Regions from separate parts of the Streptomyces sp. NBC_01257 genome, predicted to be linked through region 3. Evidence: riboswitches for the same ligand, from Rfam matches in the RefSeq annotation. Region 3 holds a riboswitch; each other region holds the start of a gene.
The links. Region 3 has a riboswitch for cobalamin ahead of OG408_RS09355 (cobalamin biosynthesis protein). Riboswitches for the same ligand answer to the same signal wherever they lie in the genome.
Positions count from the first base shown of each region.

Region 1: linked by a shared signal. The riboswitch ahead of OG408_RS35895 ((2Fe-2S) ferredoxin domain-containing protein) and the one ahead of OG408_RS09355 (cobalamin biosynthesis protein) in region 3 are both predicted to bind cobalamin.
Region 2: linked by a shared signal. The riboswitch ahead of OG408_RS12160 (prenyltransferase/squalene oxidase repeat-containing protein) and the one ahead of OG408_RS09355 (cobalamin biosynthesis protein) in region 3 are both predicted to bind cobalamin.

Region 1 covers NZ_CP108472.1:8,238,254-8,243,146, reverse strand. Annotated here, with positions in the region: gene OG408_RS35905 (HD domain-containing protein) at 1-527, opposite strand, end outside; gene gndA (NADP-dependent phosphogluconate dehydrogenase) at 733-2,172, shown strand; gene OG408_RS35895 ((2Fe-2S) ferredoxin domain-containing protein) at 2,290-2,658, opposite strand; cobalamin riboswitch at 2,758-2,881, opposite strand; gene OG408_RS35890 (DUF6328 family protein) at 3,219-3,827, opposite strand; gene OG408_RS35885 (glycoside hydrolase family 43 protein) at 4,067-4,893, opposite strand, start outside.
Region 2 covers NZ_CP108472.1:2,867,928-2,872,820, forward strand. Annotated here, with positions in the region: gene OG408_RS12150 (winged helix DNA-binding domain-containing protein) at 112-1,248, shown strand; gene OG408_RS12155 (hypothetical protein) at 1,271-1,972, opposite strand; cobalamin riboswitch at 2,264-2,399, shown strand; gene OG408_RS12160 (prenyltransferase/squalene oxidase repeat-containing protein) at 2,510-3,772, shown strand; gene OG408_RS12165 (SCO2322 family protein) at 3,769-4,473, shown strand; gene OG408_RS12170 (energy-coupling factor transporter transmembrane component T) at 4,470-4,893, shown strand, end outside.
Region 3 covers NZ_CP108472.1:2,236,641-2,241,533, reverse strand. Annotated here, with positions in the region: gene cobN (cobaltochelatase subunit CobN) at 1-71, opposite strand, end outside; gene OG408_RS09360 (cobyric acid synthase) at 104-1,645, opposite strand; gene OG408_RS09355 (cobalamin biosynthesis protein) at 1,642-2,670, opposite strand; cobalamin riboswitch at 2,806-2,938, opposite strand; gene OG408_RS09350 (hypothetical protein) at 3,091-3,336, opposite strand; gene OG408_RS09345 (inorganic phosphate transporter) at 3,370-4,632, opposite strand; gene OG408_RS09340 (class II aldolase/adducin family protein) at 4,869-4,893, shown strand, end outside.

The sequences.
Region 1 (4,893 bases), 6.0 Mb from region 3:
ATCTCGTCGAGCGCGAGGAACTCCTCCCACCGCTCCCTGCCGCTCGCGCGGACCAGACGGGTGACGACCAGGTCCTCCAGTGCGGTGACGCGTTTGTTCTTCCAGATCTTGTCGGCGGTACTGACGAGCACGTCCTCGAAACCCGCACCGGGGTCGGTCCAGGAGGCGTGGGTGCCGGCGAAGCGGGCCAGGGCCGGGGCGAAACCGCGGGACAGCAGGAGGTCCCGCCCGGCCTCCTCGTGCGCGGACCCGGGTCCGGTGAGCTCGGCGGGGTGCAGGACCTTGCCCACGTCGTGGGTGGCCGCCCCGAACAGCACGGCCTCGCGGTCGAAGGGCAGGCCGGGGCAGTGGAGCACCACCCAGTCGGCCAGCTGCACGGCGACATCGTGGACGAGACGCAGGTGCGCCGCGAGCCGCGGTGGCGCGGACAGCTCCCGCAGCAGGTCCGCGGCGTCCTGCGGGAGCGGCCTGAGCGGTGGGGTGCCCTCGTCGTCCAGGGCGCGTGACAGCGCGTCGGGGTCCGGCATCACGACAGAGTACGGGCGCCCGCCGTGAGTACGGGCGCCCGCCGTGCCGGGGCGGGCTGTCAGCCGTCCGGCCCCGGCGCTGAACAGGCCGTCCCCCGTCCTCGTATCCATACTGGACAGCGCAGCACCTCGGGCCCGCCGCCGCCCCCAGGCCTCCGGCGGCCCGGTCTCCCCCGCCTCCCCGACAGACAGCAGGAGCAGACAGATGAGCGCCACTGCGCAGATCGGCGTCACCGGACTCGCGGTGATGGGCCGCAACCTGGCCCGCAACTTCGCCCGCAACGGCTACACGGTCGCGGTGCACAACCGCACGGCCGCGAAGACCGACGCACTGGTGGAGGAGTTCGGCGACGAGGGAACCTTCGTGGCCGCGCACACCCCGGAGGAGTTCGTCGCCGCGCTGGAACGGCCGCGGCGCCTGGTCGTCATGGTGAAGGCGGGCGAGCCCACGGACGCGGTGATCCAGGAGTTCGCCGCGTTGCTGGACGACGGCGATGTGATCATCGACGGCGGCAACGCCCACTTCGAGGACACCCGGCGCCGCGAGAAGGACCTGCGCGAGCGCGGCATCCACTTCGTCGGCGCGGGCATCTCGGGCGGTGAGGAGGGGGCGCTGAACGGGCCGAGCATCATGCCGGGCGGTTCCGCCGAATCGTACGAGTCACTGGGGCCGATGCTGCAGAAGATCGCGGCGAAGGCGCAGGACGGCGCACCCTGCACCACACACATCGGGCCGGACGGCGCCGGTCACTTCGTGAAGATGGTGCACAACGGCATCGAGTACGCCGACATGCAGCTCATCGCGGAGGCCTACGACCTGCTGCGTACGGTCGCGGGATACTCCCCCGCGAAGATCTCGGAGACGTTCCGCGGCTGGAACACGGGCCGCCTCGACTCGTATCTGATCGAGATCACGGCCGAGGTCCTGTCCCACACCGACGCCGCCACCGGCAAGCCGTTCGTCGACATCGTGCAGGACCGGGCGGAGCAGAAGGGCACCGGCCGCTGGACCGTACAGATCGCTCTCGACCTGGGCGTTCCCGTCTCCGGCATCGCCGAGGCCGTCTTCGCCCGCTCGGTCTCCGGCCACGCCGCCCTCCGGGACGCCTCACGCCATCTCGCCGGACCGGCAGTCCGCGAGCTCGACGGGGACGAGGCGGCGGCGTTCGCCGACCAGGTCGAGCAGGCACTGTACGCGTCTAAGATCGTCGCCTACACCCAGGGCTTCCACGAGATCGCGGCCGGCAGCGAGCAGTACGACTGGAACATCGACCTCGGCAAGGTCGCCGCGATCTGGCGCGGCGGATGCATCATCCGGGCAGCCTTCCTGGACCGCATCACCAGCGCCTACGAGGCGCAGCCCGACATGCCGAGTCTCCTCTCCGACAAGAGCTTCGCCCAGGAGATCGCCGCCGCGCAGGACGACTGGCGCGCCGTGATCGCCACCGCCGTCACCCAGGGCGTCCCCACGCCCGCCTTCGCCGCCACCCTCGCCTATTACGACTCCCTGCGCGCCGAACGCCTCCCTGCCGCGCTCACCCAGGGCCAGCGCGACTACTTCGGCGCACACACCTACCACCGCACCGACCGCGAGGGCACCTTCCACACCCTCTGGGGCGGCGACGGCAGCGAGGTCGAAAGCTGACCGGTACCGGGGAACCGCCCGGTGGCGGTCGGTGGTCCGCTCGGGGTTCGCGAGGGGGCTGAGGAAACCCGAGCTGTGCCGCGGCCCGGTGTCCCGGTGTGGGCGGACGAGGCGAGCCTAGAAGGTCGCCCGCCGTCGCGGCGGCGGGCAGGCGTACAGGTCGAGGATCTCCGGCTGCGGGGCGACACCGGGGCCGCCGGCGCGTACCCAGGCCGCGATGTCCTCGGTGGCTTCCGGGTCGTTGACCAGACCCAGCCATACCGGCCTGGCACCGGCGGCCCGGCCCGCGGCGGAGGGTTGCACCACGATGACGTTGGCCTGGTCGCACACGTCGAGGCAGGCGGAAACACGTACGGGTGCCTCGGAGCGCAGTCGCGCCGTCTGCGCTGCGTGATCGATTCCGGTCACCTTTGCGCTGCCGCAACAGCAGTCGCGGCACACGACGATCCGGCACGGTATCGGGTCGGCCACCGTCCGCGCCGCCACGGCGTCGTCGGAGGTTCCTTCGTTCGGCCTTTCGGGCACGCCGAACCGCCCTCTCTCCGGGGAGATCCGCCCCGGTGTCCGTCGAGGAGGCGACCGCGTGAGTTTCCTGGCTCTCGGGTCGCAGCTCGCCCCGTCCTTCCCACCCGCGTGGGGCAGTGGAGTTTCCGGGATCCGCTCGCCGATCACAGTGGCGGGACCGCGCCGGATTCACACCGGCTTCCTCGGACCGCCGTCGCCCTGTCGTCGGCCATCATCGCATTCGGCAGACGCCCCTGGTCACGCTCGTGCGCACCGCACGGCAGGCTGGGCCGCCCGTCCGGCCGCCGGCATACGTCGGTGTGTTGCTCCCTTCCGAGTCCGCGAGCCACCGCTCGCTTCACTCACCCTTGCGGGGCGGAGCTGCTCCAACCAGGGCTCGTGACCTGCGTTCTTGATCCGGGTGGGTGGGGGAAGGATCAAGCCGGAGCGCGAATGATTCAAGCGCCGGCACAGGACGGGGATCGTCGGTCCCCCTCCCCCGCCCGGCTCGAACCGCAGCCCCGCAGCCGCTTCCCGGTCGCTCAGTCGTCGCGGCGCCCCGAGCGCATCTTGAGGATGAGCGGGAGTACGAACCAGGCCCCTGCGAACCACGCCATGACGGCGCCGACGAGTATCTCCGCCAGAAGGTCGGTGAGTACGGTGTGCAGCAGGAGAAGGAGCGTGCAGCCGATGGTCAGTGCGAGCAGGACCATGCCGCACACCATGAACCGGCCTGCGACGGCCACCACTTCGTCCTTCATCCGGGAGCCGGAAAGGAACCGGTGCAGCGCGACGGGCGCTATGAGTGCTCCGATGGCGGCGGCACCGAGGACGACAGTGATGACGTAGACACGGTGGTCGAAGTCACCCAGCCTTTCGAATCTCTGCGTGAACGCGACGCTGAGCAGGAAGCCGAAGAGGATCTGGATACCGGTCTGTGCGACCCTCGTCTCCTGCAGAATCTCGTTCCAGCGGCGGTTGACCCGCTCCCTGGGATCCTCTTCCTCGATCCCCTTCGGGTTCCCCGCGTTCTCATCGGCCGGCGGGTGCGTCCTCTCCCGGCTCACGCCTTCCGCCGCGGGCGCGGACGCACCGCGCTCGACGGGTCTGCCGCCCTCCGTGTCCAGGGGCGCAGAGTCCAATGGCTTCATGATGCCTCCTCCCATTGGAACTCATGTGCCCTTGTTGGACATGCCTACGCACTGCATCCACGGCACCCGGCCCGACAGCCGGCTGAGCCCGGACCGTTCCCCCACGGTCCGGGCTCAGCGCTGTTCGTCCTGACTCCCGTTGCCTCGGAGACGCACGCTCCTCCGCTCGCGCGGCGCGCGCCCATCAGCCGCTTCCGGGAGGACACCGGCCCGCTCCGGTTCCACGGGCCCCCGCCGCTCTACTCGAAGAACTTGAGGCTCCAGCCCGTGTCGGTGGTCGGGCCGGGGACATTCGCGCGGCTGTAGGTGGTGTTGCCCCACCAGGCGAACGTGCCGGTGTACCAGTACCGGTTCTCCCACGCGTAAGGCGTCCCCTTCGGCACCGCGTGGAACATCGAGGGGAATCGGGGGCCGGCGGGCGGGCTGGTGCCGATGTCGCCGTTGAGCAGGACGAAGCTGTGGTGGCCGGGCCCGTTGACGTACAGCGTCGGATCCCAGCCGGACATCATCGTCGCCCGGTTCGAGCCGAACAGGCAGCCGTTGGACTTGTACCAGTCCCATACGTACGTCGGGTCGCCCCCGGGGCGCAGGCGCAGGTCGGCCAGGCAGTACTGGTCGCTCCAGCTGCCGTTGGCGGAGTACACGATGTGCAACTGCCCGTTCGGGTCCTTGATGGCCTCGGGGCCCTCGTTGATGAACGGGTTGCCCACCACCCGTTCCCAGCTCTCCCGCGGCTGCGAGATGACGTGGCGTGCGCCGGTCGGTGCGGTGGGACTGCTCATGCGTGCGATGTAGAGGTTCTGCTCGACGTTGGTGTCACCGGCCCAGCCGGACCAGACGAACCAGCGCTGCCCGCCGAAGGTGAACAGGGTCCCGTCGATGGCCCACTTGCCGTCCGGCAGGGCCAGTTGGCTCTCCCCGGTGTAGCCGCTGTCCGGGTTCGCCGAGCTGATGACGTACATCCGGTGGGCCGCGCCCCGGCCGGCCGAGAAGTAGATGTAGTAGCGGCCGCCGTCCGTGACGATCTCCGGAGCCCAGACCTCACCGTGTCCGGCCGTGTCCGACC
Region 2 (4,893 bases), 630 kb from region 3:
ACCGGAACTACTATTCACCCGAACGGAGAGCGGCGCGGGCCGGCGCCGCACATCACCGGGCGGGAGCCCCGCAGGTCCCTTCCGGCCCGCGGCAGGGCACAATCCGGAGCTGTGACGATCACCGTGCGCGAACTCAACCGGGCGACCCTCAGCCGCCAACTGCTCCTGGCGCGTGAGCCGCTGACCGTCGCCGACGGGGTGCGGCGGGTGGTCGCGCTCCAGGCGCAGCACCCGGCGTCCCCGTACGTCGCCCTGTGGAACCGGCTCACGGACTTCGCCCCGGCCGAGCTCGACGCCGCCTTCACCGACCGCACGGTGGTGAAGGCCACGCTGATGCGGATCACACTGCACGCCGTGCACGCCGAGGACTACCCGGCCTTCCGCGCGGCGATGCGGCCGACGCTGTACGCCTCGCGCCTGGGCGCCCGCTTCGCCGCGGCGGGGCTGACTCCGGCGGATGCCGAGGAACTGGTGCCGGAGCTGCTGGCGTTCGCCCGCCGGCCGCGGACCTCCGCGGAGATGCAGGCGTGGGCCGAGGAGCGGCTGGGCGCCGAGAAGAAGGACGGCGGGTGGTGGGGGCTGAAGGGGTACGCGCCGCTGCACCACGCCCCGACGGGCGCGCCCTGGTCCTTCGGCCACCGCCCGTCCTTCGTCGCGGCGGGCGACAGCGGACCGGAGCCCACGGGCCGCGCGGTGGACACCCAGGCCCTGCGGACCTTGATCCTGCGGTATCTGGCGGGGTTCGGGCCCGCGTCGATCGCGGACGTGGCGCAGTTCGCCATGGTGCAGCGCGCACCGGTCCGCACGGCGTTCCTCGCCATGGGCGACTCCGTCGAACAGCTCCAGGGCCCGGACGGCGAGGCCCTGTTCGACCTCCCCGGCGCATCCCGCCCGCCCGCCGGCACACCCGCCCCGCCCCGCCTGATGGCCATGTGGGACAGCGTGCTGCTGGCGTACGCGGACCGCAGCCGGGTGATACCCCCGGAGTACCGCCCCCTGGTCATCCGGCGCAACGGCGACGTCCTGCCCACCCTGCTGGTGGACGGCCGCGTCGCCGGCGTCTGGCGCCCCACGGCGGACGGCATAGAGGCCACGGCGTTCCACCCGCTCTCCCCGGCGGCCTGGGACGGGCTCGCGGCGGAGGCCGAGTCACTGACGGCCTTCCTCGGCGATCGCGAGGCGGAGGTCTACAGCCGCTACCACCACTGGTGGAGCAAGCTTCCGGAGGGCGAGGTGCGGGTGCTGTAGGGGGCGGCTTCCGTCTCCGCGGTCAGGACTTCTTCGGCCACACGTACAGCGTGCCGCTCACCGACGCCTCGTTCGACGAGTCGTCGATGTTCTCGATCAACGCCATGGAGACCGCGCCCTGGTCCGTCACGGAGCACAGCGCCGCGCCCTCGACGAAGCCGCGCCCCTCGCGGTCGTAGCTGTCGAGCAGGTCCAGGGGTCCGAAGCCGGTCCTCGACGCCGCCTCGCAGGACTCGAAGGACTTCGGGAGTCCGTCCCGCAGGAGGCCCACGCGGGTGTTGGGCAGTGCGCGCAGCCGGTAGTTGTTGCTGTCGTTGCAGGAGTCGGGCCAGTAGAGGAGTTCTGCCCCGCCGGGGTCCTTGGCCACGCCGATCAGGTCGCCCTTGACGAGGGCTTCCACCCGGCTCATGCCGTCGTCGAGGTCCACCAGCTGCTGTTCGTCCTGGTTGCAGGGGGCGGGGGCCAGGCCCCACATCGTCTTGACCGCGTCCCCGTACCCGGCCGGTGCCGTGAGGTCGGTGTCCGCGGGGGCCGTGTCGCCCGGGCTCGGGGATACCGAAGGCTTCGGGGTCGCGGTGGGTGATTCGGTCTCCGCCGAGGCGTGGTCCGGGCTGGACGGGGCCGAGGGCTCGGACCGCGGGCTGCTGGAGGCGGGGGCCGGGGACGCTGCGGGGGCGGGGTCGGGGTTGTTGCTGAAGATCACCGTCGCCACGATGCCGATCATGGGGATCGCGATACCGCCGACCCACCACGCCCACCTGGGCGGATCCGTGCGCGGTGGCGCCGGTGGCACGGGGGGATGGGGCGGCGGGGTGCCCGGCGGGCGGGAAGGGGGCGGGGGGAATCCCCCGGTACCTGTCGTCATGCCCGTCCGCCGCCCCTCAACCCGCCTGATTCATAAGCCGGTTGCAGTTTAACGATCACTGTTCGAAAGGGCCATGGACTATTCCGGGCGTTCCGGGCGGGCAGCCTCCGTCGCCGCGCCGCCCCCGCCTCCGGCGCCCGGGCCGGGGGCCTCAGCGGCCTCCCGGTAGAGTGGGCAGGTCGTCATCATGCCCGTTCAGGGGGAAGCCGGTGCGAATCCGGCGCTGGCTCGCAGCCGTGACCGCGTCCACGCGGAAGTCGGAATGCCCTGTCCGAGTTGTGACCGGCTCGTGCCGTCGGGAACCCCCGGCGGCCGGCACCGTCGAGGTATGCGGAGCCGGAGCTGGGTGCCTGTGTGTGCCTGTGCCCGGTTCCCCCAGGAGAGGCCCCGCCCGCCATGACCGTACGCCGCAGCGCAGCCGCGCTCGCCGCCACCGCCACCGTGCTCTGTGCGGCCGCAGCCCCGGCCGCAGTCGCCGCGCCGTCCCCCTCCCCCTCGCCGTCCGTGGCCCTGCCCTCGGGGCTGTACGGCACGAAGGACCCGACGTACGACGGGGTCTGGCGGCAGTCGCTGGCCTTCGCCTCGCAGCGCGCCGTGGGCGTCACGCCCGCCGCCAAGGCCGTCGACTGGCTGATCGGGCAGCAGTGCGACAGCGGGGCGTTCCCCGCGTACCGTCCGGACCCGTCCGTGGCCTGCGACGACAAGACCATGATCGACACCAATGCGACCGCGGCCGCCGTACAGGCGCTGCACGAGGTCCGCGGGCACGAGGACCTCGTGCACAACGGGGTGTCCTGGCTGAAGTCCGTACAGAACAAGGACGGCGGCTGGGGTTACACCGCCGGCGGCCCGAGCGACGCGAACTCCACCTCGATCGTGATCGGCGCCCTCGCCCGGGCCGGGGAGAAGCTCGGCGATGTGACGACGGACGGCGGCAAGACGCCGTACGACGCCCTGCTCACCTTCGCCATCCCCTGCGGCGGCAAGGACGGCGGCGCGTTCGCCTACCAGCCCGACAAGGCAGGCAAGCTCGTCGCCAACGGTGACGCCACCGCGGCCGCGGTCCTCGGCTCGCTCGGCAAGGGGCTCGTCGTCGGGAACAACGCCGCCGTCAAGGACCCCACCTGCACCAAGGGCGCCGTGGCCAAGCCCGAGCAGGCCGCCCAGAACGGTGCCTACTACCTCGCCGGCGCCCTCGCCGAGTCCGGTCACCTCGACTCCCCGCCGATGCCCGGCGCCGAGGACAGCGCCCCGCAGCCCGACTTCGGCAACACCGCCGACGCGGTCGTCGCGCTGTCCGCCTCCGGCCACAAGGACAAGGCCGCCGCCTCCGTGAAGTGGCTGGAGAAGAACTCCGCTGCCTGGGCGAAGGAGAACGGCCCCGCCGCGTACGCGCAGCTCGTCATGGCCGCCCACGCCACCGGCACCGACGTCCACGACTTCGGCGGCGCCGACCTCGTCGCCCAGCTGAACGCGACCGGGCCCGAGCCCGCCGCGGTCAAGAAGCCGACGGCGTCCGAGACCAAGGAGGAGGAGAAGAAGGACAGCGGCGACGGGGACGGGATCGGCGGTGTCTGGTGGTTCGTCGGGATCGGCCTCGCCGTCGGCGCCGGCGCCGGGTTCCTGATCAGCGGCCGCCGCAAGAACCAGCAGCTGTGAGCGCCACCCGGCAGCCCCCGCGGCGCGCCGGACGTGCCGCCGCGCCGCTGGTGGTCCTGCTCCTGGGCGCCTTCCTGGCCGTGCTCGGTGCGGGCACGGCCCAGGCAGCGGGCTACCGCTACTGGTCGTTCTGGGAGGGCTCCGGCACCGGGTGGGCCTACGCCACCCAGGGGCCGTCGCTGGTGCGTCCGGACGACGGTTCGGTGCAGGGCTTCCGGTTCTCCGTGAGCGCGGACTCGCAGGACGCGTCGAAGCCGCGCCGCGCCCCCGACTTCGCGAAGATCTGCGCGGACACCCCGGCCAAGGACGGCACCAAGCGGGTCGCGCTCGTCATCGACCCCGGTACGGCCGCCGACGCCCCGGACGGGGAGACTCCGCCCGCGCGGCGGAGCGTGTGCGCGCAGGTCCCCGAGGACGCGAGCAGTGCGGACGCCCTCGCCTCGGTGGCCAAGCCGCTGCGCTACGGCAGTGACGCGCTGCTCTGCGCGATCTCCGGCTACCCGGCCTCCGGCTGCGGTGAGCAGGTGTCCGGGAACGGGGACGGGGCCAGTACCGGGGGCAGTAGCAAGAAGGCCTCTGCTCCCGCCGGCGACAGCGGGTCCGACGGCGGCGGGCCGTCCGCCGGGGTTCTCGTCGGGATCGGCGCCGTCCTGCTCCTCGGCATCGCCGCAGTCGCGCAGGCCCGCCGCCGCCGCGGATGACCGGGCGGACGGCGGCCGGCGGCACGGGCGCCGCGGCCGGCCCGTTCCGGGCCTGGCGCGCGCCCGTCGCCACCCGGAGCAACGCGCTGCCCGCCGGGGCCTGGTGGCTGTGGGCCCTCGGGCTCGCCACCGCCGCATCCCGGACCACCAACCCGCTGCTGCTCGGCCTGCTGGTCGGCGTGGCCGGGTACGTCGTGGCCGCGCGGCGCACCGACGCTCCGTGGGCCCGTTCTTACGGGGCGTTCATCAAGATCGGGCTGTTCGTCATCGGGGTGCGGCTGCTCTTCTCCGTCTTCCTCGGCTCCCCGATCCCGGGGACGCATGTCGTGTTCACGCTGCCCGAGGTGCCGCTGCCGGAGTGGGCGAAGGGCGTGCGGATCGGCGGTCGGGTGACCGCCGAGCAACTGCTGTTCGCGCTGT
Region 3 (4,893 bases):
AAGGGCGCGCCCGAGGCACGGGCGGCCAGGAGGTCCGTATCGGCGGTCGACAGCAGCAGCACCGTGCTCAGCTGGGCGCTCGACGGGGCGTTCGACGGGGCGTTCATGCGCGTGCTCCAGGTGCTCCGGGGGCGATGAAGGGAAGTCCTGCCGGTGCGCCCGACTCGATGAGTCGCCACAGCGCATCGGTGTCCGCGTGTTCTTCGATCAGGTCGCCGAGGCGGTCGAGCTGTTCCTCGCGCAGCGCGGCGAAACAGGTGTCGGGTGCGGGGACGAAGCGGCGGCCGGCGGCCCGCGCGGTCTCCGTCAGGAAGCGGCGGCGGAACGCGTCGCTCTCCAGCGAGCCGTGCCAGTGGGTGCCCCACACGGAGCCGGACCGGCAGCCGTCGAGGCTCCCGCCCCGCCCGTCGGTGAGGAACGGTTCGCCGCCGCGCACGTCCGCGACGCCGTGGTGGATCTCGTACCCCTCGACGGGGGCGCCGAGCGCCTCGCCGGCCGGCCGGGCGAGGGTCTTCTCACGGTCGAACCGGACGCGTACGGGAAGGAGTCCGAGCCCGTCGACCTTCCCGGCGCGCGACTCGACGTCGTCCTCGATCTCCTCACCGAGGATCTGGTAGCCGCCGCAGATGCCGAGCACCGGACGGCCCTCGGCGGCGCGCCGCAGCAGGGCGTCGGCGAGCCCGCGCTCACGCAGCCAGGCCAGCGCCTTCACGGTGCCGCGGGTGCCGGGCACGATGACGAGGTCGGCGTCGTGCAGTTCCTCGGCCCGGTCCACGAACCGCACCACGACGCCCGGTTCGGCGGCCAGCGCGTCCACGTCGGTGAAGTTCGACATCAGGGGCACCGCGCACACGGCGACGCGCAGGATGTCCTCGCCGTGCGGCGGCGCGACGACCGACTCCCGGACGGCGCCGCGCAGCGAGACCCGCAGACCGTCCTCCTCGTCGATGCCGAGCCCGTGGGCGAACGGCAGCACGCCGTACGTCGGCCGCCCGGTGAGATCGCGCAGCATGTCCAGTCCCGGTTCCAGCAGCGACACGTCGCCGCGGAACTTGTTCACCAGATACCCGGCGATCAGCTCCTGGTCCTCGGGGGCGAGCAGCGCCGTCGTGCCGAAGAACGACGCGAAGACCCCGCCGCGGTCGATGTCGCCGACGACCACGACCGGGAAGCGCGCAGCCCGGGCGATGCCCATGTTCACGATGTCCGTGCGCCGCAGATTGATCTCGGCCGGACTGCCCGCCCCCTCGCAGATCACCGCGTCATACGTGCCCCGAAGCTGCTCCAGACAGTCCACGACGGTGGACAGAAGCGATTCCTGCCGGCCGCCGTGGTAGCCGCGGGCGCTCATCTCGCCGACCGGGCGCCCCATCAGGACGACCTGGCTTGAGCGGTCGCTGCCGGGCTTGAGCAGCACCGGGTTCATCAGCGCGGTCGGCTCGACGCGGGCGGCCTGTGCCTGCATGGCCTGGGCGCGGCCGATCTCGGCACCCTCACGGGTGACGAAGGAGTTGAGCGACATGTTCTGCGCCTTGAACGGCGCCACCTTCACACCCCGGCGCACCAGCCAGCGGCAGATGCCCGCCGTGACGACGCTCTTGCCCGCGTCCGATGTGGTCCCGGCGACCAGCAGTCCGCCGCTCATGTCGGTCTCCGTCCTGAGAGTCGAGGTGCTGCTGTACGTGGTGGCGCGGTACGGGTTCCCGGGGTCCTGCCTGCCGCGATCCGCCGGGCCGCGAGGCCCATGCCGGCCCGGGCCGCCACGCTGACGCCGAGGGCCAGCACGCCGACCCGGCGCGACAGCCGCACGGCGCGTTCGATGTCCGCGGTCTCCACCGCCCGGCCCGCGCCGCCGTTGAGCACGGGGCGGTGCTCGACCCGGCCGCCGTAGGCGAGCGTGCCGCCGAGCCGTACGCCGAGCGCGCCCGCGAACGAGGCCTCCACCGGGCCCGCGTTGGGGCTCGGGTGCTTCGCCGCGTCCGCCCGCCAGGCCCGGACCGCGCCCCGCGGGTCTCCTCCCGCCGCCACGGCGAGCAGGGCCGTCAGCCGGGCGCCCGGCCACCCCGCGACGTCGTCGAGGCGGGCCGAGGCCCAGCCGTAACGGCGGTAGCGGGGCGACTTGTGGCCGACCATCGCGTCGAGCGTGTTGGCGGCCCGGAAGCCGACGAGTCCCGGGACCCCGGCCAACGCCCCCCACACCAGGGCGCCGACCACGGCGTCCGAGGTGTTCTCGGCGACGGACTCCACGACGGCACGGGCGATCTGCGGCCCGTCCAGCGACTGCGGGTCGCGGCCGCACAGATGCGGCAGCCGTTCACGGGCCAGGCCGATGTCCCCTGCGGCGAGCGCGGCACCGATGGCCCTGGCCTCGCGCCCCAGCGACGTACCGCCGACGACGGACCAGGTGGCGGCGGCGGTCAGGGCGACGGACGCGGCGGGGTGGCGGCGCAGGGCGCGGGAGGCCAGTGCGGCGCCCCCGGCGGCGCCTCCGGCGCAGACCAGGGTGTGCAGGGCGCCCCACCCGCGGTGGTCGCGCCACAGGCGGCCTTCGACGCCTGCCGCGGCCCGCCCGAAGGCGGCGACCGGGTGCCCCCTGCGGGGGTCACCGAGCAGCAGATCGCCGATCAGACCGGCCGTGGCGCCGTACGCGAAGATGCGATCGGCACGCACGGTTCAGCCGGCCGTTGCGCCTCGAAGGACCTTGGAACCTGTTCTGGGTCGCACAGGGACGGACGCACGGCAGCCGGGCATGGCGATATGTCCTCACTCAGGGTCCGCGCCCTGGTTCGACGTGACCGGCGACGAGAGTCTCCTGGCTTCCGGATCCGCAGTTCCCCCGGCCTTCCAGTCCGCTTGCGTGGACCGTGACTTCCAGTGGTTGGGGGACTGCTCCCCGGTGACAGTGGCGGGACCGCGCCGGATTCGCACCGGCTTCCTCTGCTGTCGCCGTAATGGCTCCGGCAGTCCACCACGCTCCGCGAACACCCGTCAACTTGCCGTTGACCTGCGACGGTGCAGTGTGCGCAGACACACATCGGGCCGGACGCGCACGAGGTGCGTCCGGCCCGATGCGGGTGGGAGTGGTGGGGCTCAGGCGACGATCAGATAGATGCCGTAGGCCACGGCCGCGGCGCACAGTCCGAAGCACACGTACGCGCCGGCGCGCGCCAGCATGAGCGAACCGCCCGCCGAGCCGCCCGCCGAGCCGCCCTGTGCGGCCGGTTCGGGCTGCTTGGAGAGGCCGACGATGCCGAGGGTGAAGAGGCCCACGAGAGCGACCGTGGCGACGAGGGAGACGCCGAAGACGGTGCCGAGGGCTGCCCAGTCGATGTTCATGCGGATCTGTCCTTACCGGTGGCTCTTGGGGTCCTAGACCGTGGCGGGTCGGGCAGGGTCGGCGACCGTCCCGGCGGGGGCCGGGATGGTCGCCGTGAGCTCGTGGGGCTGGGCGGCCACGGTGGGCGGCGGGCTGACGGCCGCGATGGCCGTGGTGACGACACCCGCGGGCTCGGCGTCCGCACCGGCCGGGGCGACGTCGTCGTGGCCGACGGGCCTGCGCCGCGACAGCATCCAGATGGCGCCGGAGCCGGCGATCAGCAGCGCCGCGACGACCACGACGCCCCAGGTGCCCTGCTTGGTGAGGAACTCCGCACCCGCGCCGACCAGTCCGGCGGCCGGCAGGGTCAGGCCCCAGGCCACGAACATCCGGGTGGCGGTGGACCAGCGGACCACGCCCCCCTTGCGGCCGAGGCCCGCGCCCATCACGGCGCCGGAGCAGGACTGGGTGGTGGAGAGGGAGAAGCCGAGGTGCGAGGAGGCCAGGATGACGGTGGCCGCGCTGGTCTGGGCGGCGAAGCCCTGCGGCGGCTTCAGCTCGGTGAGGCCGCTGCCCATGGTGCGGATGATGCGCCAGCCGCCGAGGTAGGTGCCGAGCGCGATGGCGAGGCCGGCGCACACGATGACCCAGACCGGCGGGTTGGAGCCGGGGGAGAGGACGCCGCCGGTGACCAGGGCGAGGGTGATGATGCCCATGGTCTTCTGCGCGTCGTTGGTGCCGTGGGCCAGGGAGACCAGTCCGGCCGAGGCGATCTGGCCGGCGCGGTAGCCCTTGGCGGTGGCCTTCTCCTGGGCGCCGCCGGTGACCCTGCCGCCGATGCGGTACGTCAGCTTGGTGGCCAGCAGAGCGGCCAGACCGGCGACGACCGGTGCGGCGACCGCGGGGAGCAGCACCTTGGTGACGACGGTGCCGCCGTCGACCGACGACCAGCCCGCGGACATCACCGCGGCGCCGATGAGGCCGCCGAACAGTGCGTGGGAGGAGCTGGACGGCAGTCCGACCAGCCAGGTCAGCAGATTCCACAGGATGGCGCCGACGAGCGCCGCGAAGATGACCTCGGTTCTGAGCCCGTCTTCGTTGATGATCCCGCCGGAGATCGTCTTGGCGACCTCCACCGACAGGAACGCGCCTACGAGGTTGAGAACGGCGGACATGGCCACCGCTGTCTTGGGTTTGAGTGCGCCGGTCGAGATGGTGGTGGCCATCGCGTTGGCGGTGTCGTGGAAACCGTTCGTGAAATCGAACACTAGAGCTGTCACGATCACAATCGCGAGCAGCAGCGTGATGTGTTCCATTTACCCAGGCAATCGTTCGACGTCAGTGGCACGTGGACCGTAGGCAACCTGAGTGAACGGAAGATGAACTGAGCAGGGCGTTGCGGTGACCCCAACCGGAGTGCGGCAGCCCTGTTCGTCCACCGGGTGACGGCGGGGTCGGGGCACGGGCCGGTGTGGGCCCGGAATCCTGGGTTCGGCCGGGCCGTCGCGGGAGGAGCGGCAAGGGGCCGCTCATTCGTCGAAAGGATCTTCGTATGAGCGATGAGTCACGGGAATCGA